Regions from separate parts of the Streptomyces sp. NPDC094034 genome, predicted to be linked through region 3. Evidence: riboswitches for the same ligand, from Rfam matches in the RefSeq annotation. Region 3 holds a riboswitch; each other region holds the start of a gene.
The links. Region 3 has a riboswitch for cyclic di-AMP ahead of ABTZ59_RS29765 (M23 family metallopeptidase). Riboswitches for the same ligand answer to the same signal wherever they lie in the genome.
Positions count from the first base shown of each region.

Region 1 (6,952 bases), on a different contig from region 3:
CACCAGGCCCCGGACGCCGTGCCGGCCGCAGTCTGCGACCGCTTCCGGCACCCGGACCGCCGGTACGGCGAGGACCGCGAGGTCGACCGGGTCACCGATCGCCGCGACGGACCGGAAGGCGGGGACGCCGTCCAGCTCGCGCAGGTCCTCGGCGAAGGCGTGGTTCACCGCGTACGCGCGTCCGGTGAAGCCCGCTCCGAGCAGATTGCGCAGGACGGTTCGGCCGACGCCGCCGGGCGCGCGTCCGGTGCCGACGACGGCGACCGAGCCCGGCGTGAGCAGGCGCTGCACCGAGCGTGCCTCGGCGCGCTGCTCACGGCCGCGCTGCACGGCGAGGGATTCGGCGGTGGGTTCGAGGTCCAGGGTGAGGCGTACGGAGCCGTCCTCGAAGCTGCGCTTCTGCGTGTATCCGGCGTCCCGGAACACCTTGATCATCTTGCTGTTGGCGGGGAGCACCTCCGCGGCGAAGCGCCGGATGCCCCGTTCGCGGGCGACCGCCGCGATGTGTTCCAGCAGGGCCGAGGCGACACCGCGCCCCTGATGCGCGTCCTGGACGAGGAAGGCGACCTCGGCCTCGTCGGCGGGCGCGCTCGCCGGGAGCCCCCGCTCGTCGATGCGGTCGTACCGTACGGTCGCGATGAACTCGCCGCCCACCGTCACGGCGAGCCCCACCCGGTCCACGTAGTCGTGGTGGGTGAAGCGGTGCACGTCCCGGTCGGAGAGGCGTGGGTAGGGGGCGAAGAACCGGTAGTACTTCGACTCGTCGGAGACCTGTTCGTAGAAGCTGACCAGCCGTTGCGCGTCCGCGGTGGTGATGGGCCTGATCCGCGCGGTGCCTCCGTCGCGCAGCACCACGTCCGCTTCCCAGTGATCGGGGTACGCGTGGTCCGACGGCGTCTCCATGGGCAAAGCCTACGGTGCGGGCCGCTCCACGGCCCGGGCTCCGGGGGCGGTGACGGGGGCGGATCCGAGGTCCGTCCAAGGTCTGTCCAAGGTCCGTCCGGGGTCGGCACCGGAGCAATTCGTGGCACATGAGACGCTGGTCTAGACATCGTTTTTGAGACTTGAAGGGCAACACCATGGCTGAGCGCCGCGTCAATGTCGGCTGGGCCGAGGGCCTGCACGCCCGTCCCGCCTCCATCTTCGTCCGCGCCGCCACGGCCGCCGGCGTCCCGGTGACGATCGCGAAGGCCGACGGCAGCCCCGTCAACGCCGCGTCGATGCTCGCGGTGCTCGGTCTGGGCGCGCAGGGTGGCGAGGAGGTCGTGCTCGCTTCCGAGGCGGAGGGCGCCGACGCCGCGCTGGACCGGCTGGCGAAGCTGGTCGCCGAAGGACTCGACGAGCTGCCCGAGACGGTCTGAGCACTGCCGGGGACGATCCCCGACTTCCCGGACGCCGGAGTGTATTTCCACGACGGAGCCGCGGTTCGCTGAATTCAGCGGACCGCGGTTCCGTTTTTCGTGCGGGCACCAAAAAAGGCGCCCCACCCTTTTCTCTTCTTTGTATACGGCGTGAATGTTAATCGCGGACACCCGCGGTGTTTACGGTATGTTGCGAAGCCCTCACCTTTTCCCGGCCGCGCTCCGGCCGCTTCAAGCGGTGGACCGCCGCGGTGCGCTCCGCGTGCAGCGCCGTCAGTGCCCGCGCCCGCTCCGCGTCGCCGCGCGCCACCGCGTCCACGATCGCGCCGTGCTCCGCCCAGGACTCCACGGGGCTGGCGGGCCGGTCGACCACATACATCCAGGCGATTTTGTGCCGGAGCTGGGTGAGCGGGGCGGTGAGCGCCGGACTGCCCGACGCCTGGGCGAGCGTCTCGTGGAACCAGCCGCCGAGCGAGCGCAGATCCTCGCCCTGGCCTCTGCGGGCCCGCTCCTGCCCCAGTCTGACCAGGCCGCGCAGGACCTTGAGATGGGCTTCCGTACGGCGCTGGGCGGCGCGCGCGGCGCCCAGCGGCTCCAGCAGCAGCCGCACCTCAAGAAGGTCCGCCGCCTCCTGCTCCGTGGGCTCGGCCACACAGGCGCCGACATGGCGGCGGGTGGTCACGAAGCCCTCGGACTCCAGGGTGCGCAGGGCCTCGCGCACCGGGACGCGGGAGACGCCGTAGCGCCGCGCCAGCTGCTCCTCCGTGAGCCGGCCGCCACGTTCGAATACGCCGGAGACGATGTCGTCGCGAATCGCCGTGCATACCGAGTGCGCGGGAATGCGCATGTCCGAACCTCCGCCTTAATACGCGCGAAACGCAGCCGATCGACGCCTGTTCCGTGACTCTATTGCAATCATCGAGAATTTCCGATGGGTGCCCGTAATCCATGGATATCTTTTGGCCAGCGGAGGGCGGCGGACACGGGTGGAACACCGAAGGCCCCGGCGTGCGCCGGGGCCTTCGGGTGGCGGAGTGGTCAGACGTTCACGCCGTGCGCGCGCAGATACGCGACGGGGTCGATGTCCGAGCCGTAGTCGGGGCCCGTCCTGGCCTCGAAGTGGAGGTGCGGCCCGGTGGCGTTGCCGGTCGCGCCGGAGAGGCCGATCAGCCGGCCCGGGGTGACGCTCTGGCCGACGGCGACACCGATCGACGAGAGGTGGCCGTACTGGGTGTACGTGCCGTCGCTCATCCGCAGCACGATGTTGTTGCCGTAGGAGCCGCCCCAGCCCGCCTCGACCACGGTGCCCGTCCCCACGGCGACGACAGGCGTGCCGGAGGCCGCGCGGAAGTCGACGCCCGAGTGGCTGCCGGAGGACCAGAGCGAGCCGCCCGCCCGGTATCCGGTGGTGACGTACGAGCCGGCGATGGGGAGCTGGAAGGCGTTGAGGCGTTCGCGCTCCGCGGCCCGCGCCGCGCGCTCCTTCTCGGCACGGATCTCCTTGGCGCGGGCCTCCGCCTCGCGTGCCGCCTTCGCCTTCGCCGCGGCTTCCGCCTCGGCCTCGGCGGCGGCCCGGGCCTGCGCGTCGGCCTGGGCGTCGATGACGCCGGCGAGGGAGTCGTTGATGACCAGGGCCTGCGCCAGTCCGGTCCCCCGGGCGGCGGCCACGTCGGTGTCGGCGGCGAGCGCCGGGGAAGCGGCGAGGGTGCCGATGACGCCGGTGGCGGTGAGAGTCGCGGCGCCCGCGACGTGCGCGCTCCTGCGGATCGTACGGCCGCGGGCACGATGCTTCCCGGTGGCACGGGTGAACGCCATGGAATGGCTGGTCCTTTCCTTCCTTCTCGCCTACCGGGTTAGCTGACGGGTTCGGAGCAGGAAGGTCTCCTACGGACCCCTCCGCGTGATCGAGCCGCGAAGGCCGTCCGATTCACCCCAGGGACTTCATGGGTCCCCGGCTCCCCGGGCTCGCGCCTGACGGGGACTCGGCGATGACTGTCCGATGCCGCGGACGCGGCGTAACTGGCGAACAGCCGGACCGACGTTAAGCGGGTCGTCTTTCAATCACCAAACAGACAGGCCCCTTTGTAGCGCACACCACAGGGCAGACAGCCATTCTCACCAACAAAGAGGGACATAAAGGGAAACCCCGGCGGCCGAAGCCGCCGGGGTTCCCTGGAGAGGCCGGATCAGCCGGTGACGACCGTCACTTCACCGATCCCCAGGGCCGTGACCGGCTCCTTGATCTGGGCGGCGTCACCGACGAGCACGGTGACGAGCCGGTCCACCGGGAAGGCGTTGACGGCCGCGGCCGTCGCCTCGACGGTGCCGGTCTCGGCCAGCCGCGCGTACAGCCGCGCCTGGAAGTCGTCCGGGAGGAACTGCTCGACCTGGTCGGCCAGCGTGCCCGCCACGGAGGCCGCCGTCTCGTACTTCAGCGGGGCCACCCCCACCAGGTTCTGGACGGCCACATCGCGCTCGGCGTCGGTCAGCCCCTCGGCCGCGAGGGTGCGCAGCACCGTCCAGAGGTCGTCCAGCGCGGGGCCGGTGGACGCGGTGTCGACGGAGCCGCTGATGGCGAGCATCGCCGCGCCGGTCGCGCCGCCCGGGGCGTCGGGCGCGGAGGAGCGCAGCACCTGGCCGAAGGCCCGGACACCGTAGGTGTAGCCCTTCTCCTCGCGCAGCACGCGGTCGAGCCGGGAGGTGAGCGTGCCGCCCAGGCAGTACGTGCCGAGGACCTGGGCGGGCCAGACCCGGTCGTGCCGGTCGGCGCCGACGCGGCCGATCAGCAGCTGGGTCTGCACGGCGCCCGGCCGGTCCACGATCACCACGCGGCCCGTGTCGTCGGCGGTCACGGGCGGTACGGGACGGGGTGCGACGGTGTCGCCCGTCCAGGCGCCGAGAGTGTCGGCGAGGACCTCGTCCAGATCGACTCCGGTGAGATCACCGACGATCACGGCGGTGGCGGTGGCCGGGCGTACATGCGCCTCGTAGAAGGCGCGCACGCCCGCGGAGTCGATGCGCTCCACCGTCTCCTCGGTGCCCTGGCGCGGCCGTGACATGCGCGAGGACGCGGGGAACAGCTCCTTGGCGAGCTGCTTGGCGGCACGGCGGGCCGGGTTGGCGGTCTCGTGCGGGATCTCGTCGAGGCGGTTGCGTACGAGCCGCTCGATCTCGCTGTCCGCGAAGGCGGGGGCCCGCAGCGCCTCGGCGAGCAGGCCGAGCGCCTTGGGCAGCCGGGAGACCGGCACCTCCAGGGAGAGCCGTACGCCCGGGTGGTCGGCGTGCGAGTCGAGCGTGGCGCCGCAGCGCTCCAGCTCGGCGGCGAACTCCTCGGCACTGTGCTTGTCGGTGCCCTCGGAGAACGCCCGCGCCATGATCGTGGCGATGCCGTCGAGCCCGTCGGGCTCGGCGTCCAGCGGGGCGTCGAGACTGATCTCGACCGCCACCACCTGCTGCCCGGGACGGTCGCAGCGCAGCACCGTCAGGCCATTGTCGAGAGCGCCGCGCCCGGGGGCGGGGAAGGCCCAGGGGCGAGCCTCGCCCGCCGTCGGGCGCGGGTGGAATTCCATGGTCACGGCAGCGTCGGTCACTGGTCCGCCCCCTCGTGCTCGTCGGTCTCGTCTTCATCGGCGGAGGCGTCGTCGCCGTCGGCGGTGACCGGCTCGTAGACCAGCACCGCGCGGTTGTCGGGGCGCAGCCGCGCCGCGGCGACGGCGCGTACCTCTTCGGCGGTGACGTCCAGCACGCGGGTCACGGCGGTCAGCGCCAGCTGCGGGTCGCCGAAGAGCACGGCGAACCGGCACAGCTCGTCGGCGCGGCCGGCGACCGTACCGAGCCGGTCCAGCCACTCGCGCTCCAGCTGGGCCTGGGCCCGCTCCATCTCCTCCGCGGTGGGGCCCTCGGCGGCGAAGCGTGCCAGCTCCTCGTCGACCGCGGCCTCGATCTCCGGGACCTCGACACCGCCGGACGTCTTCACGTCCAGCCAGCCGAGGGAGGGGGCGCCCGCCAGGCGCAGCAGCCCGAAGCCCGCCGCGACCGCGGTCCGGTCACGGCGCACCAGCCGGTTGTGGAGCCGGGAGGACTCGCCACCACCGAGGACGGTCAGCGCCAGATCCGCGGCGTCGCACTCGCGGGTGCCGTCGTGCGGCAGCCGGTAGGCGGCCATCAGCGCGCGCGCCGGGACCTCCTCGTGGACCTCCTCGCGCAGCTGCTCACCGATGGTGTCGGGGAGCGAGCCGTCGCGCGGCGGCTGCTTGCCGTCGTGGGACGGGATCGAGCCGAAGTACTTCTCGATCCAGGCGAGTGTCCGCTCGGGGTCGATGTCGCCGACGACCGAGAGCACCGCGTTGTTGGGCGCGTAGTTCGTACGGAAGAAGGCGCGGGCGTCCTCCAGGGTCGCCGCGTCCAGGTCGGCCATCGAGCCGATCGGGGTGTGGTGGTACGGGTGGCCCTCGGGGTACGCGAGCGCGGTCAGCCGCTCGAAGGCCGTACCGTAGGGCACATTGTCGTACCGCTGGCGGCGCTCGTTCTTGACGACGTCCCGCTGGTTCTCCATGGACTCGTCGTCGAGCGCGGCGAGCAGTGAGCCCATCCGGTCGGCTTCCAGCCAGAGCGCCAGCTCCAGCTGGTGGGTGGGCATCGTCTCGAAATAGTTGGTGCGCTCGAAGCTGGTGGTGCCGTTCAGGGAGCCGCCCGCCCCCTGCACCAGCTCGAAGTGGCCGTTCCCCTTCACCTGTGCCGAGCCCTGGAACATCAGGTGCTCGAAGAGGTGGGCGAGTCCCGTACGGCCCTTGACCTCGTGGCGTGAGCCGACGTCGTACCAGAGGCACACCGCGGCGACCGGGGTCAGGTGGTCCTCGGAGAGCACCACGCGCAGGCCGTTGGCCAGGCGGTGCTCGGTCGCTGTCAGGCCGCCGGAACCGGCCTGCGCTGTGGCCGTGTGACCCATGGGCATGTACGTCCCTTCGATCGCGATATGGAGAAGTCCTGCCACTGTATGCAAGCGTGCTCGCACCTGGCGAAGTTCCCGGTGCCGGGCACCCCCCGACGCGTGCTCAACGACGGGTCGAGGTCGGGGTTGTCAGCGGCGCGGTCCACAATGGTCCGCGTCAGTCAGAGAAGTTGCCGTTCAGAACTGTGAAGGAGCCGCAGCCGCGATGGCCCGCCGCAGCACGAAGACCCCGCCGCCGGAGGACTTCGAGGAGAAGATCCTCGACATCGACGTGGTCGATGAAATGCAGGGCTCCTTCCTTGAGTACGCCTATTCGGTGATCTACTCCCGGGCCCTGCCGGACGCCCGCGACGGTATGAAGCCCGTACACCGCCGCATCGTGTACCAGATGAACGAGATGGGCCTGCGCCCCGACCGCGGCTATGTGAAGTGCGCGCGCGTCGTGGGTGAGGTGATGGGCAAGCTCCATCCGCACGGAGACGCGTCGATCTATGACGCCATGGTCCGCATGGCACAGCCGTTCTCCATGCGGCTGCCGCTGGTGGACGGCCATGGCAACTTCGGTTCGCTCGGCAACGACGACCCGCCGGCCGCCATGCGTTACACCGAGTGCCGGATGGCCGACGCCACGTCACTGATG
Region 1 is NZ_JBEOUD010000003.1:164,219-171,170, forward strand. It holds gene ABTZ59_RS04960 (bifunctional acetate--CoA ligase family protein/GNAT family N-acetyltransferase) at 1-903, opposite strand, end outside; gene ABTZ59_RS04965 (HPr family phosphocarrier protein) at 1,080-1,361, shown strand; gene ABTZ59_RS04970 (GntR family transcriptional regulator) at 1,519-2,208, opposite strand; gene ABTZ59_RS04975 (M23 family metallopeptidase) at 2,400-3,176, opposite strand; cyclic di-AMP (ydaO/yuaA leader) riboswitch at 3,190-3,359, opposite strand; gene ABTZ59_RS04980 (M16 family metallopeptidase) at 3,548-4,930, opposite strand; gene ABTZ59_RS04985 (M16 family metallopeptidase) at 4,948-6,315, opposite strand; gene ABTZ59_RS04990 (DNA gyrase/topoisomerase IV subunit A) at 6,518-6,952, shown strand, end outside.
Region 1: another riboswitch for cyclic di-AMP. It lies ahead of ABTZ59_RS04975 (M23 family metallopeptidase); the one in region 3 lies ahead of ABTZ59_RS29765 (M23 family metallopeptidase).

Region 2 (6,952 bases), on a different contig from region 3:
CTTGCCGATACACATCACATCGGGCGAGACGCCGCCCTGCTCGGCGGCGAAGAGCGTCCCCGTGCGTCCGAACCCCGTCGCGATCTCATCGAGGATCAGCAGGACGTCGTGCTCGTCGCACGCCTCCCGCAGCACCCGCAGATACGCGGGGGAGTGGAACCGCATCCCGCCCGCGCCCTGTACCACCGGCTCGACGATGACCGCGGCCAGTTCGTCCGCGTGCCGGGCGATGAGCGCGCGCAGGCCTTCGGCGTACGGCTCCTCGTAGCCGACGGGCGGCGCGTCCGCGAAGATCTGCCGGGGCAGCACCCCCGACCAGAGGTCATGCATCCCGCCGTCGGGGTCGCACACCGACATCGGCTGCCAGGTGTCGCCGTGGTAGCCGCCCCGCCAGGTCAGCAGCCGTCGCTTCGCCGGGCGGCCCACCGAACGCCAGTACTGGAGACACATCTTCACCGCGACCTCGACCGACACCGAGCCCGAGTCGGCGAGGAACACATGGCGCAGTGGCTCCGGCGTGATCTCGACGAGCAGCGCCGCGAGTCGCACGGCGGGCTCATGGGTGAGCCCGCCGAACATCACATGGCTCATACGGTCCAGCTGGCCGTGCGCCGCCGCGTTGAGCACGGGGTGGTTGTAGCCATGGATCGCCGACCACCAGGACGACATGCCGTCGACCAACTCGCGCTGTCCATGGGCGGGTTCGGCGAGCCGCAGCCGTACCCCGGACGCGGACTCCACGACCAGCGGTTCGGCACGGCCGGGCATGGGGCCGTACGGATGCCAGACATGGGCCCGGTCCAGGGCCAGCAGTTCACCGGCGGACAGGTCAGGCATTGGGCGCCAGGTCGGTACCGGCGCCGCGGCGGCGTACGGTCACCAGATCCGTACGGGGTGCCCCGCCGTCCGTGGCCCGCTCGCGCGCGTCGTCCGGAGCGGACTGCCCGGGTTCGTCCCCGCCGCACGGGCCGCATCCTCCGCGACGGTGCTCGGGCAGCGTGGTCGTGTCCGCGCCCTCCACCTCGAAGCCCGCGTCCGCGATCATCTCCAGGTCCGCCCGGCCCTCCTGGCCCTCGCTGGTGAGATAGTCCCCGAGGAAGATCGAGTTGACCAGATGGAGCGCGAGGGGCTGCATCGAGCGCAGATGCACCTCGCGCCCGCCCGAGAGCCTGACCTCCACATCGGGGCAGACGAACCGCGTCATGGCCAGGATGCGCAGACAGTGCTGCGGGGTGAGGTGCCATTCCTTGGCGAGCGGCGTCCCCTCGAACGGGATCAGGAAGTTGACCGGCACCGAGTCCGGGTCCAGCTCGCGCAGCGAGAAGACGACATCGACCAGATCCGCGTCACTCTCCCCCATACCGGCGATCAGCCCCGAACACGCGGACAGCCCGGCGGTCTGCGCCCGCCGCACGGTGTCCACCCGGTCCGCATAGGTGTGGGTGGTGGTGATGTCGCCGTATGTGCCCTCGGACGTATTGAGGTTGTGGTTGTACGCGTCGGCGCCCGCGGCCCGCAGCCGCTCCGCCTGGCCGTCCGAGAGCAGCCCGAGGCAGGCGCAGATCTCGACGTCCTCGTTCTGCTCCTTGATCGCCTCGATGGTCCGCGAGACGCGGTCGACATCCCGGTCCGTCGGACCCCGGCCGCTCGCGACCAGACAGACCCGCTTCGCCCCGCCCGCCACGCCGGCGGCCGCCGCCTTCGACGCCTCGTCGGGCTTCAGCCAGGTGTACTTGAGGATCTCGGCCTTGGAGCCGAGCCGCTGCGAACAGTACGAGCAGTCCTCGGGGCACAGCCCGGACTTCAGATTGACCAGATAGTTGAGCTTCACCCGCCGCCCGAACCACTGACGGCGCACCTTCCCGGCCGCGGCCACCACGTCGAGCAGCTCATCGTCGGAGGTCGCCAGTACGGCGAGCGCTTCTTCGCGGGTCGGCGGCTCGCGCCGCAGGCCCTTCTCCACCAGCGTGTTCAGCAGGTCCATGGTGCTGATCCTGGCCCACCGAGGACGTCCGGGGAAAGGAGGAACTCCACAACACCGCCGGATCGAGGTGTGTGTATGACCACACCCTGACCCGGTCGCCACACGGTTAAGGTCTGTGCGCTGCCTACAAAAGGACCCGACCATGGAGCGCGACCCCTTCGGCTGGACCGACGACGAGGCGCGCCGCCGTGAACGGTCGGGTCTGGTCCGTACGCTCCGGCCGCGCCCGGCCGAATCCGAGCTGCTCGACCTGGCGAGCAACGACTACCTGGGGCTCACCCGCCACCCCGCGGTGACCGGCGCTGCCGCGGCGGCCGCGCGCCGGTGGGGCGCGGGCGCCACCGGCTCCCGGCTGGTCACGGGCAGCACCGAGTTGCACGCCGAACTGGAACGTGAACTGGCCGCGTTCTGCGGCTTCGAGGCCGCGCTCGTCCTCTCCTCCGGATACGCGGCCAATCTGGCCGCCCTGACCGCGCTCACCGCCCGCGACTCGCTGCTGCTGTCCGACGCGGACAATCACGCCTCGATCGTGGACGGCTGCCGGCTCTCGCGCGCCGAGACCGTGGTCGTACCGCACGCCGACCCCGAGGCCGTACGCAAGACACTCGACGCGCGGGCCGGGCGGCGGGCGCTGATGGTGAGCGACGCGGTGTTCTCGGTGGACGGCGACGCGGCGCCGCTCGGGGAGCTGGCCGAGGTCTGCCGTACCCGGGGCGCGGCCCTGCTCGTGGACGACGCGCACGGTCTGGGGGTGCTCGGGGCGGGGGGCCGGGGCACGCCGGACGCGGCGGGCATCGCCGGGGCGGACGGTGTGGTGGCCACGGTCACGCTCTCCAAGTCCCTGGGCAGCCAGGGCGGCGCGGTACTGGGCCCGGCACGCGTCATCGGCCATCTGGTCAACGCGGCCCGTACGTTCATCTTCGACACCGCACTGGCGCCGGCGGCCGTCGGCGGCGCGCTGGAGAGTCTGCGGCTGCTGCGCCGGGAGCCCGCCAGAGCGGACCGGGCGCGGGAGGTGGCCCGTACGCTGCACCGGCTGCTGACCGGGGCGGGTCTGACGGCCGTACGACCGGACGCCGCCGTGGTCTCCGTACGGGCGCCGTCACCCGAGGCGGCGGTGCGCTGGGCCGCGGAGTGCCGGGCGGCGGGGCTGGTCGTGGGCTGCTTCCGTCCGCCGTCGGTGCCGGACGGCGTCTCCAGGATCCGGCTCACTGCCCGTGCCGATCTGACGGATCAGCAGATCGGCACGGCGGTGGACACGATCGTCGCGCTCGCACCCGAGGGTACGGGCTGAGCCGACCGGGCCCGGCGGGTCGGCGAGCGGTCAGTGCGTCGGCGCCTCGGCGCACAGCGCGGAGACGAAGGAGGTCCAGGCGTCCGCGGAGAAGGACAGATGGGGTCGGGTCACTTCCTTGGAGTCACGTACGGTCAGTCCGCCCGCGTCGCTGGGGGCGCACTCCACGCAATTGTTCGCGCCGGTGCTGTAGCTGCTGCGATGCCATACGTGTGGCGATGTCAGGTGGGGGGTCATGATGCTCCCTAGGCGCCGTCACCGATCCCGGCGATGAGATCCAATGATTCCTCTGTCGAGAGGGCATGCGCCTGCATAGTGCCGAACGCCGCGCAGTACGCCTCAAGGTCTTCTTTCCGCTCCAGATAGAGGCTATTCGTCAAATGGTCGAGAACGACCAAATCCAGATCAGTAATGTGCGGAAACGAGAAGATAACGAAAGGGCCGGTCAGTCCCACATAGCCACCGGCCGTGAACGGCAGCACCTGTAGACAGACATGCGGAAGCCGCGCCAGCTCCGAGAGCCGTAGCAACTGCTCCCGCATCACGCCCGGCCCGCCCACCTGACGGCGCAGAACCGCCTCGTCCAGCACGGCGTGCAGTTCCATGGGTATGTCGGTGCGCAGCACCTCCTGGCGGGCGAGCCGCACCTCGACCAGGGAGTCGACCGTCGCGGCGGGCAGTCCGCCGAGCGCGGCACGCGTCACGGCGCGGGCGTACGCGGGGGTCTGGAGCAGCCCGGGGACCACGGAGGTCTCCAGCGTGCGCGCGGTGCGGGCCTGGGACTCCAGGCTGATGAAGTCCCGGTACTGGGGCGGGATCACGCCGCCGTACGCCATCCACCACCCCTGCCCCTTGTTGGTGGTGCCCGCCAACGCGCCGAGCAGCAGCCGCAGTTGTGGATCGATGACGCCGAGCGCGTCGAGCAGCCCCGCCAGATCCTCGTCCTTCACCCCGCTGACGCCCGTCTCGATCCGGCTGACCTTCGACTGATGCCAGCCGAGCAGCCGCGCAGTCTGACCGCTTGTCAGTCCCGCGCTCTGCCGCAGCTTGCGCAATTCCTCACCGAGCCTGCGCCGGCGCACCTCTGGAATATGCCGCATGAATGATTGCCTTCCCGCCCTGTGCCGGCCGCCCCCTTGGGTGCCGCGGCGGAGAAGATATCTTTCCCTCGCCCAAATACGGTCTCGCGTTGCAGAGTTCACCGCTTTGAGCGACAGATATATGCAGATCTCGGTGGATCGGCCCTGGGAACGGCGCGATCAGTGGCAGGCTGGCGCGAAGCACGGTCCGAGGCCCTCCGCGCAGTCATCCGCTCTGTGCCGGAGCCAGGCCCGGCGGGAAAGGGACGGCGTCGCCATGGCAGACCACCAGGAAGCATCCATCACCCTGCCGAGCGAACCCGCCTCGGTCACCGCGGCGCGAAGATACGTCGTGGACCTGCTGGCCGAGTGGGGGCTGCCGGCACAGGAGGACATGGCCGAGACGGTTCGGCTGATCGTCTCGGAGCTGGCCACCAACGCGGTGCAGCACACCCTCGGCCAGTCACCCACGTTCACCGTGGAGATCCGGCTCGAACGCGACGAGCAGCTGCGCGTCGGCGTCACCGACAGCCATCCCCGCTGGCCGCAGCGGCTGCCCGCGGCGGTGCAGCAGGACAACGGCCGCGGCATGGTGATCGTCCGCTCGCTCACCGCCGAGCAGGGGGGAGCGCTCTCGGTCACCCCGACCCCGGAGGGCGGCAAGACGGTCTGGATCGTCCTGCCCTGGGCGGTCCCGGTCACCGCCGACGCGAGCTGACCCCGGCCGGACGAGGGCCGTCCCCGCAGGGGCGGGGGCGGCCCTCCCGACGCGTCGTCAGCGTCCGTACGTCCGGGGGCTGGGGGCTGTGGGGGCGGAGGGGCCGGTGTCGGCGGCCGGGGTCAGTTCACCCGGCCGTACAGAACGCTCCGGGTCCAGATCCGTTCCAGCCTCACCAGCGCCCCGGTCTTCGGCGAGTGCCAGATCTTTCCCCGGCCGGCGTAGATCCCGACGTGGTAGACGCTGTTGCCCCAGTGGAAGAACACCAGATCTCCCTTGCGCCGTTCGGAGGGCGCGATATGGCGGGAGTTGTTGTACTGCTGCTGGGCCGTGCGGGGGAGCTTCTTGCCGGCCTTCTTGTACGAGTAGAGCGTCAGCCCGGAGCAGTCGAAGCGATGAGGCCCCGTGGCTCCCCACCGATACGGCGAGCCTTCCTTCGAGGCGGCGATCTTGAGGGCCTTGGCCGCGCGCGTGGCGGCCTCGGCCTCGGACGTGGCGCCGGGCACGAGCATCGTGCCGCCGAGCGCGGCGAGTGTCAGGACCGAAACGGCGCCGGTCCTGGACAGCAGAGACGGGACAGTCGTCTGCGCGGTCATGTGCAACCCTTCGTCAGCCGCCTGTGAAGGATGACCTGTCGGGTTCGGGCTGGCGAAGTTGCCCGGCCGCTCTCACGGCTTCACCCCGAGGGACGACCACAACGGGCGTCGTCCCGTACTGCCTGGGTCCTCCACTCCTGCCGATCCACTCCTGTCGACCAGGCATCCGGTGCGGCGGCAGGACTCGGCGTCCGCCCGGACCGCCCCGCCGCGGTGGCGGGGGCTTGTCGTCCCACGGATCTTGACGCAGGAACAGGTGGATATCCGAGACAAAACGACATATGTGAAATTCATCACGGATCGTCCGAAAGGGTGGCGAAGGGGTGTGTCGCGCCCCGGCCCGCGACCTGATGAGGCCCGTACCCGCACGGGAGTTGGGGGGCACTTCACCGATCCGGTCGCTCCGCGCAACTTGCGTCCTCTTACGCGTCCAGTCAGTTCATACGCCGAACGTGCGAGTCGTTCCCGTATGGGGGGCGTCCATACGGGAACGACTCGCCGCCCCGGCACCGGTGTTCATCGCCCGCCGAACGGGGCGCGCGGCGTGTTGAGGGACGTCTTGCGGTTCTGTACGACGTGATCGAGCAGCCCGTACGCCTTGGCGGCCGGCGCGTCGAAGATGGTGTCCCGCTCGATGTCCTCGGTGATCCGCTCCGTGCTCTGCCCGGTGTGCCGCGCCAGCATGGAGGTGAGCAGGGATCGCAGTCGGAGCATCTCCTTCGCGTGGATGGCCAGATCGGACGGCTGTCCCTGGACCGGCTCCTCGATGGCGGGCTGTTGGAGGACGAGCCGCGCGCCTGGCAGTGCCAGCCGCTTGCCCGGCGCCCCGGCGGCCAGCAGCACGGCGGCGGTCGAGGCCGCCTGGCCGAGGCAGATGGTCTCCACGTCGCAGGTGACGATCTGCATCGTGTCGTAGATCGCGGACATGGCGCTGATCGACCCGCCGGGGGAGTTGATGTAGAGGGAGATGTCCTGGTCGGGCGCGGCGTATTCGAGATGGATGAACTGCGCGATCACATCGTTGGCCGCGGTGTCGTCGACCGGGGTGCCGAGGAAGATGATCCGCTCTTCGAGGAGCTTGGAGTACGGGTCGAGGGTGCGGGTCCCGTTGGACGTCCGCTCGGTGAACTCGGGCAGGACGTAGCGGGCTGAAGGACGGTTCATGGCATGCCTCTCCTTGGACGCGGGGCTCACGACTCTCCGTAGAAAATGTACAGGACGTACAGAACATAGAGGCGTGTATGCCGGGAGAGACCCTCGGGCGTGGGGAAGTGCGGCGGT
Region 2 is NZ_JBEOUD010000019.1:74,085-81,036, forward strand. It holds gene ABTZ59_RS18800 (adenosylmethionine--8-amino-7-oxononanoate transaminase) at 1-837, opposite strand, end outside; gene bioB (biotin synthase BioB) at 830-1,984, opposite strand; gene ABTZ59_RS18810 (8-amino-7-oxononanoate synthase) at 2,127-3,278, shown strand; gene ABTZ59_RS18815 (DUF397 domain-containing protein) at 3,309-3,515, opposite strand; gene ABTZ59_RS18820 (helix-turn-helix domain-containing protein) at 3,524-4,378, opposite strand; gene ABTZ59_RS18825 (ATP-binding protein) at 4,635-5,075, shown strand; gene ABTZ59_RS18830 (C40 family peptidase) at 5,198-5,671, opposite strand; cyclic di-AMP (ydaO/yuaA leader) riboswitch at 5,675-5,846, opposite strand; gene ABTZ59_RS18835 (ATP-dependent Clp protease proteolytic subunit) at 6,188-6,835, opposite strand.
Region 2: another riboswitch for cyclic di-AMP. It lies ahead of ABTZ59_RS18830 (C40 family peptidase); the one in region 3 lies ahead of ABTZ59_RS29765 (M23 family metallopeptidase).

Region 3 (6,952 bases):
GCAGAGGGTCCGCCGGTTCGCGCTCCCCCTGCTCGGTCTTGCCCTGGCGATGGGCCTGCACGCGCTGTGGAACGGATCGGGACCGCTCTTCGGCCCGTACGGCTTCTATGTGGTGTACGGGGTGTTCATGGTCCCGGTCTTCGCGCTGCTGACCTGGCTGGTGATCTGGAGCCGCCAGCGCGAGCTGCGCACGGTCGGGTCCGAGCTGCCCGCGTACGCCGCCGCCGGCTGGCTGACGTCGGCCGCACCCCTCGCCCTCTCCTCCATGCGGGCGCGCACGATGGCGCGTGATTTCGCTGGGCGTACGTACGGCCCGGCGGCGGCAAGATCGGTCCGGGAGTACGAGGCGTTCGCGACATCCCTGGCGTTTCTCCGCCACCGGGCCCACCGGGGCGCGCTGGGCCCGGACTTCGTCGAGCGCGAGCAGGAGTTGCTGCACCATCTGTGGCAGCGCAGGGAGACAGCCGGGCCCGCGCTGACCTACGCGGCGCGGGCCACAGGCCGGGTACGGGTGCCGCCGCCGTACGCCGACTACGACGGCTACAACCCCTACCGCCAATGACGCGCCGGTCCCACGAGGATTGCGGGCGGCGGCTTCAGTCGGCGGTTTCGGGCGGAGATTTCGGGCGGCGGATTCACGCGGACGCCGCCGTGAGCTTCGCCAGCTCCTCCGCCGTCAGTTCGAGGTCGACCGCCGCCAGCAGCGCGGGCAGTTGCCCGGTCGAACGCGCGGACGCGAGCGGCGCGACCACCGTCGGCTGAGCCGCCAGCCAGGCCAGCGCCACGGTCGCGATCTCGGCGTCCCGTGCCCCGGCGATCCGGTCCAGCGCGGTCAGGACCCTGGCGCCCCGCTCGGACTCCAGGTATTCGGCCGCCTTGCCTGCCCGGGGACTGTCGACCGTGACCCCCGGACGGTACTTGCCCGTGAGGAAGCCCGAGGCCAGCGCGGCGTACGGGACGACCGACAGACCGTGACGCAGCACGGTGTCCAGGAGCTCGCCCTCGTATGTGTCGCGGGAGACCAGGTTGTAGTGCGGCTGAAGCGCCACATAGCGGGCCAGCCCCTCGCGCTCGGAGAAGACGAGCGAGGCGGCCAGCCGCTCCGCGCCGATGTTGGAGGCGCCGAGCGCGCGGACCTTGCCGGCCTTCACCAGCTGGTCGAGTGCGGTGATGATCTCCTCGACCGGGACCTCGGGGTCGTCGAAATGGGTGTAGTAGAGATCGACGTACTCCGTACGGAGCCGACGCAGCGACTCCTCGATCCCGGCCTTGATGGTGGCCGCCCTGAGCCCTTTGTACCGCGGGTGCGCGCCGACCTTGGTCGCGATCAGGATGTCGGAGCGATTGCCGCGCGAGGCCAGCCAGTTGCCGATGACGGTCTCGGATTCACCGCCCTGGTGGCCCGGTGCCCACGACGCGTACATGTCGGCGGTGTCGATGAAGTTCCCGCCCGCGGCGGCGTACGCGTCGAGGACGGCGAAGGAGGCCGTCTCGTCCGCGGTCCAGCCGAAGACATTGCCGCCGAGGGCGAGCGGGAAGACGTGCAGATCGGAGGAGCCCAGTGGGCGCAGAGCGGTCATAGGTGGATGCAATCCCCCGATGGGGACGCCCTATTCCGCTCCGCGCCCTCATGTGGGCCGTATGGGGGAATGCCGTATGGGGGAATACCGAGGGGAAGGCCGGGAAGGACTGCCCATGGGGCGGTTCTACGGGGTGAGGCCCTTGCCGCGCAGCCAGCTCATCGGGTCCAGGCCCGCGCCGCCCGCCGTGTGGACTTCGAGATGCAGATGGGCGCCGGTCACATTGCCGGTCGCGCCGACCCTGCCGATGACCTCGCCGGTGGTGACCTTCTGCCCGGCGCTGACGGAGATCGAGGACTGGTGGGCGTACCAGATCTCCGTGCCGTCATCGAGCTCCAGGACCGTGCGGTATCCGTACGAGCCCGACCAGCCTGCCGATGTGATCGTGCCGCTGTGCACGGCCTTGAGCGGGGTACCCGTCGGCGCGGCGAAGTCCAGGCCGGTGTGCTGGCCTGAGGACCACAGGGAGCCGGCCTGACCGAAGGTCGAGGTGATCGTGTAGGAGGAGGTGGGGAGCGCGTAGCTGGCGGCCAGCTTGGCCAGCCGCTCCTTCTCCGCCTTGGCCCTGGCCTCCGCCTCGGCCTTCTTCTTCGCCTCTTCGATCTTCTTCTCGGCGTCGGTCTGCTGCTTCTTGGCCTCGGCCGCGGCCTTCTCGGCCGCCGCCGCCTCCGCCGCGGCCTTCCGCGCCGCGTCGGCCCCGGTCTGCTGCGCCTCGGCCTGCTGGAGGATACGGGCGCGCAGCGCCTCTCCCGCGTCGGTGGCGCCCTGCTCGGTCTCCGCGGTCGTGAGCCCGGCGGTGGTGAGCGGGGCGGCGAGCGCCTGCGGCTCGGAGTCGTCCGAGGCGAGCGAGCCCATTCCCGGCAGTGACGCGGCGTCCGGGAGCTTGTCCGTGATCGCGTCGGGCAGGGATATGGAGACCGCGGGCTTGTCCTGCGCGGTGGCGATGCCGCCCGCGCCGACGGCGGCGATGACGCCGACGCCGAGGACCGTGGAGCTACGGGCGAGTCCGCGCTGCTTGGCGACGCGGTGCCGGCCGCGTACCGGCCGTATGGACTCCTCGGTGGGATTCCATTCCCCCCACGCCCTGTCCGGCTCGCCGCCGAGGGAGTGGGTTTCGAAGACGGCTTGGGGGGCAGGCTTGTTGGACGCCACTGAGGCGTGCTCCTTTCCTTCCTTCTCGCCTACCGGGTTAGCTGACGGGTTCGGAGCAGGAAGGTCTCCTACGAGCGCTCCTGCCGCACAGGGCAGCAAAAGACACCCGATTCACCCCAATTGGTGGTTCCCCGGTTCCCTCGCGGGATTCGGCGCGTGCGCACGGTGCCATCTCTGGCGACGGCTGGGACGACCGCGCTGCGTTATCGAACGTTAATAGAGACCCGGCCCTTATTCCAAGCTGTTCCGGATGATCGTTAACGACTTCGCATCGGACGTACCGGGATGTAAGGGAATCTAATCGGGCGAGTTGACGGCCCGTCAGGGGGGCCTACATTTCTGACGGTGTGTCAAATGTTATGCGGAGGGATACCTCTCGATTACAGACAGTGGCAAGGGCTCCTCGCCGGGCGATCCGGGCAACGGCTTCGACGGTGAGCGCGGTGAGCGCGGCTGCCTCACGGCACCGCGCGGCCGTCTCATGGCACCAAGGGCATGGTCCTGCGTCGCTCCGGCTCGCCCTCCGAGGGCCGGCTGACCGCCAGCAGCGCCATGTCGTCCTGGCTCCCGCCGCCCGTGTGCCGCCGTACGTCGTCGATGAGCGCCTGAAGTATCTCGTCGGGCCCTTGGAACACCCGTCCGTCGAGCCGTTCGCGCGGGACGTAGAAGACCCCCTGGGCATCGCGCGCCTCGGTGAGCCCGTCCGTGTAGAAGAGCAGCGTCGCGCCCTCGGGATACCCGGCCTGGTCCGCCCGGTCCGGCCACGCGCCCAGTTCGCTCATTCCGAGCGGCAGCGCGTGGTCGCTCGGGGCGAGCATCCGTACCTCACCGTCGCGGCACATCAGCAGTGGCTCGGGGTGGCCGCGGTTGAGCAGCCGCACCACACCCTCCTCGTGCGGAATCTCGGCGAGAACGGCCGTGGTGAACCCCTCGAAGACATCGAGCCCGTCCCGTCGCGTCCCCTCACGCCTGAGCGCGCGCTCCAGCCGCTGCGCGACCCCCTCCAGCGAACTCTCCTGCTCGGCGGCCTCCCGGAATGACCCGATGACCACCGCCACCGCTTCGACCGCGTCAAGACCCTTCCCCCGTACGTCCCCGACCACCAGGCGCACCCCGTACGGCGTGTCCTGTACGGCGAAGAGGTCCCCGCCGATGAACGCGCCCTCCTGCGCCGCCTCGTACCGCGCGGCGATCCGCAGCCCCCCGATCCGCTCGGCCGGTCTCGGCAGCACCGCACGCTGGGCGGTCTCGGCGATGATGCGGGCGGAGGCCAGCCGCTCGCCGCTGCGCCGTACGACACCGTTGATGTACAGCGCGAGCAGGGAGACGACCAGCACGGTCAGCACCTCGCTGATCGACTCCACCTGGAACTGGGTGTCCGCGTGGAAATGCACCGCCAACTCGGCGATCAGCGCGGCGACGGCGATGGTGAGCGTGCCGACCAGCGGATAGAACGGGGCGGCGATCAGCGGGGCGGCGGCGAAGAGGGGTGACGCGGTGACCCGCGTCGGGGTCACCACGTCGAAGACCGCCCCGGCGATGATCACCAGCACGGGCAGCGCCCGCACCAGCCTGCGTCCCGTACGGCCATGTCCGCCCGGATACCGGCCGCCGCCGCGGGCATTGTCGCCCGCCGCCCAGAAGCCCCTTCCGTCAGAGGCCCAGAGACCGGCGCCCTCGGCCGCTCGCCGGCCGCTGCCGCCGATTCTCTTTCCGAGCTTCCTCAGTCTCCACACCAGTGGTCTCCTGCCCGGTCCGCCGACTGCTGCGGACGGTGCCGCTCTCCACCAGGCTGGCCGCTGCCCTCCCGGGCGGCGAATCGCCGTCGGCCGAGTGGGCTACGGTGAGCCGGTTCCGCCGACCCCGCCAGTGCTTGGTGCACCTGGGGCCGACGGAACGGATCAGTCGGTCAGGTGGCGCTCGGCGTACACCCTCATGGCGTCCCGCACGAGCACAGCCGTACCTTCACCGTACTGGTCATAGGTGGCGGCGAAGCGCGCGTCATCGACATACATCGCCGTCACGCCGATGACATACGACCTGGTGGGCTCGACCGTGACGGACAGCCAGTCGCAGTGACGCCGGGCGACGGCCTGCGCCTCCTCGCTGTCCGCGGCGAGCCCCGCCGCGGCCAGGCGCCCCCAGTCCCTGGCGATGCCCTCGTGCCGGTCCTTGAAGTCCTGCCGCTCCTCCTCGCTCAGCGACCGCCACCAGCGGTCGCTCTTCTCATAGGCGTCCCGGCCCCACCGCTGGGTCACCTCCTCCTCGTACCGTGTGTGATCGAAGCCGTCGAGTACGTCCTCGGCCATGAGTTCCTCTCCCGTCGTCGTCTTGTGGAGAGTGGTCCGCACCGAGGCGATCTGCCGCCCGATGCGCTCCCGTTCCTGCTCCAGCAGCTTCAGATGGCCGCGCAGGGCGGCGGCCGTGTCCTGCTGGCCGTCGAGGACCCGCGCGATCTCGGACAGCCCGAGCCCCAGCTCCCGCAGCAGCAGAATCCGCTGGAGCCGGACAAGGGCGTCCTGTCCGTAGTAGCGATAGCCATTGCTGCCGGTACGGCTGGGCTCAAGCAGCCCCAGCTCGCCGTAGTGCCTGAGCGTGCGGCTCGTCGTGCCCGCTTTCTTCGCGATTTCCTGGATCGACCACTCCATGACTTTCACGGTAGAACTTGACGTCGCGTAAAGGTCAAGCACGGAAGCCGAAGATGCGGGCGGGCATGACGAAGGCCCGGATTCACCAGGAATCCGGGCCTTCGTTCTCTTCCAGTAGCGGGGACAGGATTTGAACCTGCGACCTCTGGGTTATGAGCCCAGCGAGCTACCGAGCTGCTCCACCCCGCGCCGTTGACTGCAACCCTACGCCATCCGGAGCAAGATCATCACCACCCGGCGCAGCGCAAGCCTCTAAGAGCCTCTAGGCCGCCTCGACGACATCCGCGCGGACAGCGACGGCCCACTCCACCAGAAGTCGCTGGTAGCGCTCCTGCTCGGCGGGCGGCAACGCGCCACCGGCACGGGCCCACAGGGCACGGATCTCCGCGTTGACGACAGCGGCGGACCTGACAGCGCGTAACGAGTCGCCGTCACCGGAAGCGGGCGAAGGAGTGGACGAGGAAGCGAACATAGAAGCAAGGCTACGGCCAGCCACTGACAATCGGCAGAGCGTGTCCCCCTACGCTTACACCGGTGATCGAAACCATCGTGTTCGACGTCGGCGAGACCCTCGTCCGCGACGACCGCTACTGGGCGTCCTGGGCCGACTGGCTGGGCATTCCCCGGCACACCATCTCCGCGCTCGTCGGCGCCGCCACCGTCCAGAACCGCGACAACGCCGACGCCCTCCGCCTCATCAAACCCGGCATGGACGTCGGCGAGGCGTACCGCGCCAGGGAGGCCGCCGGCCGCGGCGACCATCTCGACGAGTCCGATCTCTATCCGGATGTACGGCCCGCCCTGGCGAGCATCCGGGCGCTCGGCCTCCGCGTCGTCCTCGCGGGCAACCAGACCGTCAAAACCGGGGAGCTGCTGCGCGGTCTCGATCTGCCCGTCGATCTCATCGCCACCTCGGGCGAGTGGGGCGTCGAGAAGCCGTCGCAGGAGTTCTTCGCGCGCGTCGTCGAGGCGTCGGGGACCACGCCCGACAGGACGATGTACGTGGGCGATCATCCCGCGTACGACCTGTTCCCCGCCCGGGAGGCGGGTCTGCGCGCCGTCCATCTGCGGCGCGGGCCGTGGGGCTATCTGTGGGCGGACGACCCGGAGGTGATCGAGGCGGCGGACTGGCGGATCGACAATCTGACGCAGCTCGCCGCGATCGCGGCGGAGCAGAGGGAGCGGGCCGACCAGGTGGAACGGGCGGACGAGCAGGGCTGACGGGGCCCACGGGGCCGACGGGACGAGGTGTGCCGGGAGCGTGGCGGCACCACGCGGGCTCACACCACGCTGTACTCGTGCGCGGGGCCGCCCTGCCACTCCACCCAGGCCGGGTCGTCCAGCAGCTCCCAGGCGTCCGGCAGCCCCGCCAGACGCAGGAATTCGATCAGATGGTCGTCGGAATGGGCGAGCCCCATGATCCGCCCACGGACCGTGACCCGCCGCCCGCCTGTCCCTGACGCCCGGTGGACGACGATCGGTGCATCACTCATAGGCCCAAGAGTGCGTCTCTCTCGCCCCGTCCGCAGCCTCTGGGACCCGGATCTTTTCCGACGGACGACGACATCGCCG
Region 3 is NZ_JBEOUD010000043.1:37,579-44,530, reverse strand. It holds gene ABTZ59_RS29775 (PrsW family intramembrane metalloprotease) at 1-562, shown strand, start outside; gene ABTZ59_RS29770 (aldo/keto reductase) at 636-1,580, opposite strand; gene ABTZ59_RS29765 (M23 family metallopeptidase) at 1,707-2,732, opposite strand; cyclic di-AMP (ydaO/yuaA leader) riboswitch at 2,744-2,897, opposite strand; gene ABTZ59_RS29760 (PP2C family protein-serine/threonine phosphatase) at 3,212-4,438, opposite strand; gene ABTZ59_RS29755 (MerR family transcriptional regulator) at 4,634-5,380, opposite strand; tRNA gene ABTZ59_RS29750 (tRNA-Met) at 5,496-5,569, opposite strand; gene ABTZ59_RS29745 (hypothetical protein) at 5,643-5,852, opposite strand; gene ABTZ59_RS29740 (HAD family hydrolase) at 5,918-6,601, shown strand; gene ABTZ59_RS29735 (hypothetical protein) at 6,661-6,873, opposite strand.

Region 4 (6,952 bases), on a different contig from region 3:
CCCGCCTGGCAGCTGCTGCGTGCCGCCGACGCGGTGCTGTGCGCCGACCCCGGCCATCCGCAGCTGCCCTATCTGCGCGAGGCGGGCATCACCGTCGAGCAGGCCGCGCCCACCGCGCGGGAGCTGGTCGACGCCTGCGCGGGCGGCCGTACGGTCGTGGTCATCCCCTCCGGCGAGGGCGACGGCACCGACGCCCGGCTGACCGACGGCCTCGCGCGGCTGGCGGGCTCCGGCCGGGTCCCGATGCCCGACCTGGAGCTGCTTCCCGGCTCGTACGACCTGCCGGGCGCCCGGCTGCTCGACCTCGTCCAGGTCATGGACCGGATCCGCGTCGAGTGCCCGTGGTCATCGACCCAGACGCACCAGGGTCTCGCCAAGTACGCCATCGAGGAGGCGTACGAACTCGTCGAGGCGATCGAGGAGGGCGACGCCGTCGAACTGCGCGAGGAGCTGGGGGACGTACTGCTCCAGGTCGTCTTCCACGCCCGTATCGCGGAGGAGCGTGCCGTGGCGGAGGAGGGAGAGGAGGACGCCGGGCCGTTCTCCATCGACGACGTCGCCGGCACGATCGTGGAGAAGCTCATCCATCGCCACCCCCATGTCTTCGGCGACGAGACGGCCGAGACCCCCGAGGACGTCAAAACCCACTGGCTCCGGATGAAAGCGGTCGAGAAGCAGCGCGACTCGGTCACCGACGGAGTCCCCCTGGGCCAGCCCGGCCTCGCCCTCGCCGCGAAACTCGCGGGCCGCACCCGCACGGCCGGCCTCGACGTCCCGCTCCCGAAGGCCGACGGCGTCGGCTACGAACTACTGGCCCTGGCGGTACGCGCGGAAGAGGCCGGCGTCGACCCGGAGGCGGCACTGCGCGCGGCGGCCCGCGTATACCGGGACGCGATCCGCACGGCGGAGGGCCACGCCGTATAGCCGCACGGCCCGGGGCCGGGCCGTACAGCCCGAACGGCCGCCGAGGGTGGTGGTACGGCGTCGTCGGTCCGTTCCCCGGCGGCCCGTACCCCGGCGGTCCGTTCCCCGGCGACGCCGACGGTTACTGTCGGGGGATGCGTCACCAGCCCGCCCCCATATCCCCGGCCGCGCCCGCTCCCGCGCTGTTCACCTGGGAGTTCGCCACCGATCCGTATCCCGCCTACGCCTGGTTGCGCGAGCATTCGCCCGTGCACAGGACCGCGCTGCCCAGTGGCGTGGAGGCGTGGCTCGTGACGCGGTATGTGGATGCCAGGCAGGCCCTCGCCGACGCGCGGCTCTCCAAGAACCCCGCGCATCACGCCGAGCCCGCGCACGCCAAGGGGAAGACGGGCATACCCGGTGAGCGCAAGGCCGAGCTGATGACACATCTGCTCAATATCGATCCGCCCGACCACACTCGGCTGCGCCGGCTCGTGTCCAAGGCGTTCACGCCCCGTCGCGTGGCCGAATTCGCGCCGCGCGTACAGGAATTGACCGACCGGCTCATCGACGGCTTCGCCGCGAGGGGCGAGGCGGACCTGATTCATGACTTCGCGTTCCCGCTCCCCATCTACGCGATCTGTGACCTGCTCGGGGTGCCGCGCGAGGACCAGGACGACTTCCGCGACTGGGCGGGGATGATGATCCGGCACGCCGGCGGACCACGCGGCGGAGTCGGGCGCTCGGTCAAGAAGATGCGCGGCTATCTCGCCGACCTCATCCACCGTAAGAGGGCCGATCCCGGCGACGATCTGATCTCCGGACTCATCCGGGCCGGCGACCACGGGGAACATCTCACCGAGAACGAGGCCGCGGCGATGGCCTTCATCATCCTGTTCGCCGGTTTCGAGACGACCGTGAACCTGATCGGGAACGGCATGTTCGCCCTGCTGCGCCATCCCGAGCAGCGCGCGCTGCTCCAGCGTTCGCTCCGGGCGGGGGAGACCGGACTGCTCGCGACAGGGGTCGAGGAACTGCTGCGGTACGACGGTCCCGTGGAGCTGGCCACCTGGCGGTACGCGACCGAGCCCCTGACGCTCGGCGGACAGCTGATCGCGGCGGGCGATCCGGTGCTGGTCGTCCTCGCCGCCGCCGACCGTGACCCCGAGCGCTTCGCGGATCCGGACACGCTCGACCTCTCCCGGCGTGACAATCAGCACCTCGGATACGGACACGGCATCCACTACTGCCTCGGCGCACCGCTCGCCCGGGTGGAGGGGCAGACCGCGCTCGCCACCCTGCTGACCCGGCTGCCCGATGTGCGGCTTGCGGGAGATCCTGCCGATTTGCGCTGGCGCGGAGGGCTCATCATGCGTGGATTGCGCACGCTTCCGGTGCAGTTCACGCCATTGTCCGACTGACGATTTCTGACGGACCGTCAAGACTGTGACTTTCGCGTGATCTCCGCTGCATCGACTTGTGACAGGAGTTCGAGTACCGCTACGTTCTCGAAAACTCAGCCGCCACACGCACCAGTCGAAACATCAGTCACACGGAAGGCAATCACATGCGCTCCGGGAACGGCCGACACCGTCGACCTCGCCAGGCCCCCGCCCTGATCGTCGCGGCAGGGGTGACCGGCTCGGCGATCGCCATTCCGCTGCTCGGTGCCGCCGGTGCCAGTGCGGCGGACGCGTCCACCTGGGACCGTGTCGCCGAGTGCGAGAGCGGCGGCATGTGGAGCGCGGACCTCGGCAACGACTTCTTCGGCGGACTCCAGATCTCCCAGGAGACCTGGGACGACTTCGGCGGCGCCGAGTACGCGGCCAGAGCCGACCTCGCCAGCCGCTCGCAGCAGATCGCGATAGCCGAGAGGATCCTCGAAGCGCAGGGGCCGCGGGCGTGGGCCAGTTGCGCCGCGGTCGCCGGGCTGACGGAGGGCAGTCCCGCGCCGCGCGTGGATCCCGGTACGACGCCGGGGACGGCGACGGAGGCGACGCCGGAGAAGACATCTGAGGCGACTCCTGAGCCGTCCGGGACATCCGGGAAGGCCGGGTCCCCGTCGGACGGCTCCTCGGCCTCGCCGGACGCCTCGGCCTCCAACGGTGACGGTACGAAGGAGCCCGCTCCCGCCGAGTCCTCCGGCTCCGCCGGGTCCGCCGGGTCCGGTCAGGGCGCCGCCAAGGGCAAGCACCGCGGCGACGCGGCCCCGGACGACTCCGCACCGGGCAATTCGGGCGAAGAGCGTGAATCCGGCCGTCATGCCTCGCGCGGTGACGGATCGACACGTAACGCCAACGCCGCGGCGGATGGCGCGACGAGTGGTGCGACGGGCGGCCCGGCGGATGGTTCGGCGGGCGGCTCCGCGGGCGAAACGGAAGGCGCGGGCGCGCTGGATGGTGAGTACACCGTCCGCGCCGGTGACTGTCTTTGGCTCATCGCCGACGAGCGCGAGGTGCCCGGCGGGTGGTCCGCGATCTACGAGGCGAACAAGGACACCGTCGGCGCCGACCCTGACCTGATCTTCCCTGGCCAGACCCTTGATCTGGGCGTGAAGTAGAGGCAGTTAGAGGCCCTATGTCCACTTCTGCGAAAGTGAGACAAGGGTCTCTTCGCCGCAACTGGGGCCTTTTGCTCCGGCGGTTGGGTCGTTTCGTCTCTCACCTGCGTAAATGGGGTCATCCAAGGGGGAGGTAAGGGCGATTTTTCCTTGATGTTCTCCTTTGAACAATGGGCGGACCTGTGATTACGGTCTGAACCGCTCGCACCGCGGGCCCCGTCGACCGTCACGCCGAATCCTGCCGTCGGTCGGGGGGAGCAACCGACGCGTCATGCGCCGTAGGCAGGAGCGGGGGACCCAAAGGTTCGCGCCGGGCTCCGGCCGTCGACAGACGACCGAGGACCGGCTTGGGGTGAAGCCGTGTGCGACAGAGCACACGGCCGGGCAACTCACTTGGCCCGAACCCGACAGCTGACCTCGTAGGCGTCGGTGAGGGAGATGTTCCATGCTGCTGCGTTCCAGCAAGGGCAAGCACCGCCGCCCGTCGAAGGCCGTCCGCTATGCCACGCTCGCCGGGGTCACCGGCGCAGCCGTCGCCGCCCCGCTGATCGGTGCGACCTCGGCCTCCGCCGCGACCGCCGCAGAGTGGGACCAGGTCGCGCAGTGCGAGTCCGGAGGCAACTGGTCGATCAACACGGACAACGGCTTCTACGGCGGCCTCCAGTTCACGCCGTCCACCTGGGCCGCTTACGGCGGTACCGCGTATGCCGCCCGCGCCGACCAGGCCAGCAAGTCCCAGCAGATCGCCGTCGCCGAGAAGGTCCTCGCCGGCCAGGGCAAGGGCGCGTGGCCGAACTGCGGCGTGGGCCTGTCCAGGGCCGCGTACGACGGCGGCTCCGCCACCGAGAGCACCCAGCCCAGCCGGCCCACCCAGAAGAAGTCGCAGCCGACGCAGCGGCAGGCCCCCAAGCAGCAGGCGCAGCCGAAGCAGCAGGAGACCACGCGCGGCGCGGCCCAGCCGGCCTCGCGCGGCGAGAGCCGTCCCACCACGATCAAGAAGGGTGACGGCGAGTACAAGGTCAAGCCCGGTGACTCCCTCTCCAAGATCGCCAAGGCCGAGGACGTCGAGGGTGGCTGGCAGAAGCTGTACGACCTGAACAAGGACATCGTCAGCGACGCCGACGTGATCTACCCGGGCCAGCAGCTCCACCTGAGCTGACCCACCCGGCCTCGTCCGGGCCGTATCCGGAACCGGGACCGCTCTCCCCTCGGGACCGTCCCCAGCGGAGCCCCCGGGGACCGTCTCCACCGGAGTCTCCGGGGACCGTCCCCAGCGGAGCCCCCCCGGTCAGTCCCCACCGGAGCCCCTCGGGACCGTCCCCACCCGAGACCGCCCCGGCCCGGCGCGTAATCCCCCGTACGCGCCGGGCCGGGGTTTCGCCTGTGGCCCCCGCTCACCCGCGGACGCGGCTCCCGCTCACCCGCGGACCCGGCGCCACCCTCCCGCGTACCCGGCCCCCGCGGGCTCCGGCGTGGGGGAATCGGGCCCCATTCCGTCTTAGGTGGCGGGCACCGGCCGACCGATGACCCCGCGCCGGATAGTCTCGTGTCGCAAGGCCAATGAGACCCTGCACTCCAAGCGTCACATCCCAGAAGGAGATGCTCGTGCCGTCCATCGACGTCGTCGTAGCCCGGGAAATCCTCGACTCCCGAGGCAACCCCACGGTCGAGGTCGAGGTCGGCCTCGACGACGGCAGCACGGGTCGTGCTGCTGTCCCCTCCGGTGCCTCCACCGGTGCGTTCGAGGCCCTTGAGCTCCGCGACGGTGACCAGAACCGCTACCAGGGCAAGGGCGTCGAGAAGGCCGTCCTCGCCGTCATCGAGCAGATCGGCCCTGAGCTGGTCGGGTACGACGCCACCGAGCAGCGCCTGATCGACCAGGCGATGTTCGACCTGGACGCCACCCCGGACAAGTCGTCGCTCGGCGCCAACGCCATCCTCGGCGTCTCCCTCGCCGTCGCGCACGCCGCCTCCGAGGCCTCGGACCTCCCGCTCTTCCGCTACCTCGGCGGCCCGAACGCGCACCTGCTGCCCGTTCCGATGATGAACATCCTGAACGGCGGCTCGCACGCCGACTCCAACGTGGACATCCAGGAATTCATGATCGCCCCGATCGGCGCGGAGTCCTTCTCCGAGGCCCTGCGCTGGGGTGCCGAGGTCTACCACACCCTCAAGAAGGTCCTGAAGCAGAAGGGCCTGTCCACCGGCCTCGGCGACGAGGGCGGCTTCGCGCCGAACCTGGAGTCGAACCGCGCCGCGCTCGACCTCATCCTCGAAGCGATCAAGGAGGCCGGTTACGTCCCCGGCCGCGACATCGCGCTCGCGCTCGACGTCGCCGCGTCCGAGTTCTACAAGGACGGGTCGTACGAGTTCGAGGGCAAGTCGCGCTCGGCGGCCGAGATGACCGAGTACTACGAGGAGCTCGTCGCCTCGTACCCGCTCGTCTCCATCGAGGACCCGCTCTTCGAGGACGACTGGGCCGGCTGGAAGGTCCTCACGGACAAGCTCGGCTCCAAGGTCCAGATCGTCGGCGACGACCTGTTCGTCACCAACCCGGAGCGCCTGGCCCGTGGCATCGAGGAGGGCTCGGCCAACGCCCTGCTCGTCAAGGTCAACCAGATCGGTTCGCTGACCGAGACCCTGGACGCCGTCGAGCTGGCCCAGCGCAACGGCTTCAAGTGCATGATGTCCCACCGCTCCGGTGAGACCGAGGACGTCACCATCGCCGACCTCGCCGTCGCCACCAACTGCGGTCAGATCAAGACCGGCGCCCCGGCCCGCTCCGAGCGCGTCGCCAAGTACAACCAGCTGCTGCGCATCGAGGAGATCCTCGACGACGCGGCGGTGTACGCGGGCCGCAGCGCGTTCCCGCGGTTTCGCTCCGCGAACCAGTAAGAACCATTAAGAGGATGCGTTCTTCCTGATCCTGTCGGTACGAGGGCGAGGGGCGGCTCCGCCCGTCGTCCGTACGTCCCCGGCCGCGGTCCCGTACCGTGTCCGGGGACGTACGTACAACAGGGGACGTAAAAGGGGAGGCGAGCCATGGCCGGGAACCGGGACCGGTTCTCCACCGCGACCAGGCTGCGACTGCTCGGCGAGCAGACGGCCGCCCGGGTCTACCGCTCGCAGAACCGCAGGCAGGACCGCCGCTCCCGGCTCACCGGCCGGGCCGCTTTCCTCGCCCTGGTCGTGTGCACACTGGTGGTGGCGCTCGCGTATCCGATGCGGCAGTACGTGTCGCAGCGGAACGAGATCGCCGACCAGGAGCGGCTGGCCCGCGAGGCGAAGCAGCGGGTCGAGGAGCTGCGCGACGAGAAGGCGCGGCTCCAGGACGACGCGTACATCCAGCGGCTGGCCCGGGAGCATCTGCATTACGTGATGCCTGGGGAGACCGGCTACACCGTGATCGACCCGGATGTGCGCGAGCAGCGCCGCGAGGAACGGGGGGCGACGGGTCGCCCCTGGTACTCGAATGTGCTGGACGGCGTG
Region 4 is NZ_JBEOUD010000036.1:9,665-16,616, reverse strand. It holds gene ABTZ59_RS27185 (nucleoside triphosphate pyrophosphohydrolase) at 1-924, shown strand, start outside; gene ABTZ59_RS27180 (cytochrome P450 family protein) at 1,059-2,324, shown strand; gene ABTZ59_RS27175 (transglycosylase family protein) at 2,471-3,463, shown strand; cyclic di-AMP (ydaO/yuaA leader) riboswitch at 3,728-3,904, shown strand; gene ABTZ59_RS27170 (transglycosylase family protein) at 3,909-4,622, shown strand; gene eno (phosphopyruvate hydratase) at 5,063-6,358, shown strand; gene ABTZ59_RS27160 (FtsB family cell division protein) at 6,506-6,952, shown strand, end outside.
Region 4: another riboswitch for cyclic di-AMP. It lies ahead of ABTZ59_RS27170 (transglycosylase family protein); the one in region 3 lies ahead of ABTZ59_RS29765 (M23 family metallopeptidase).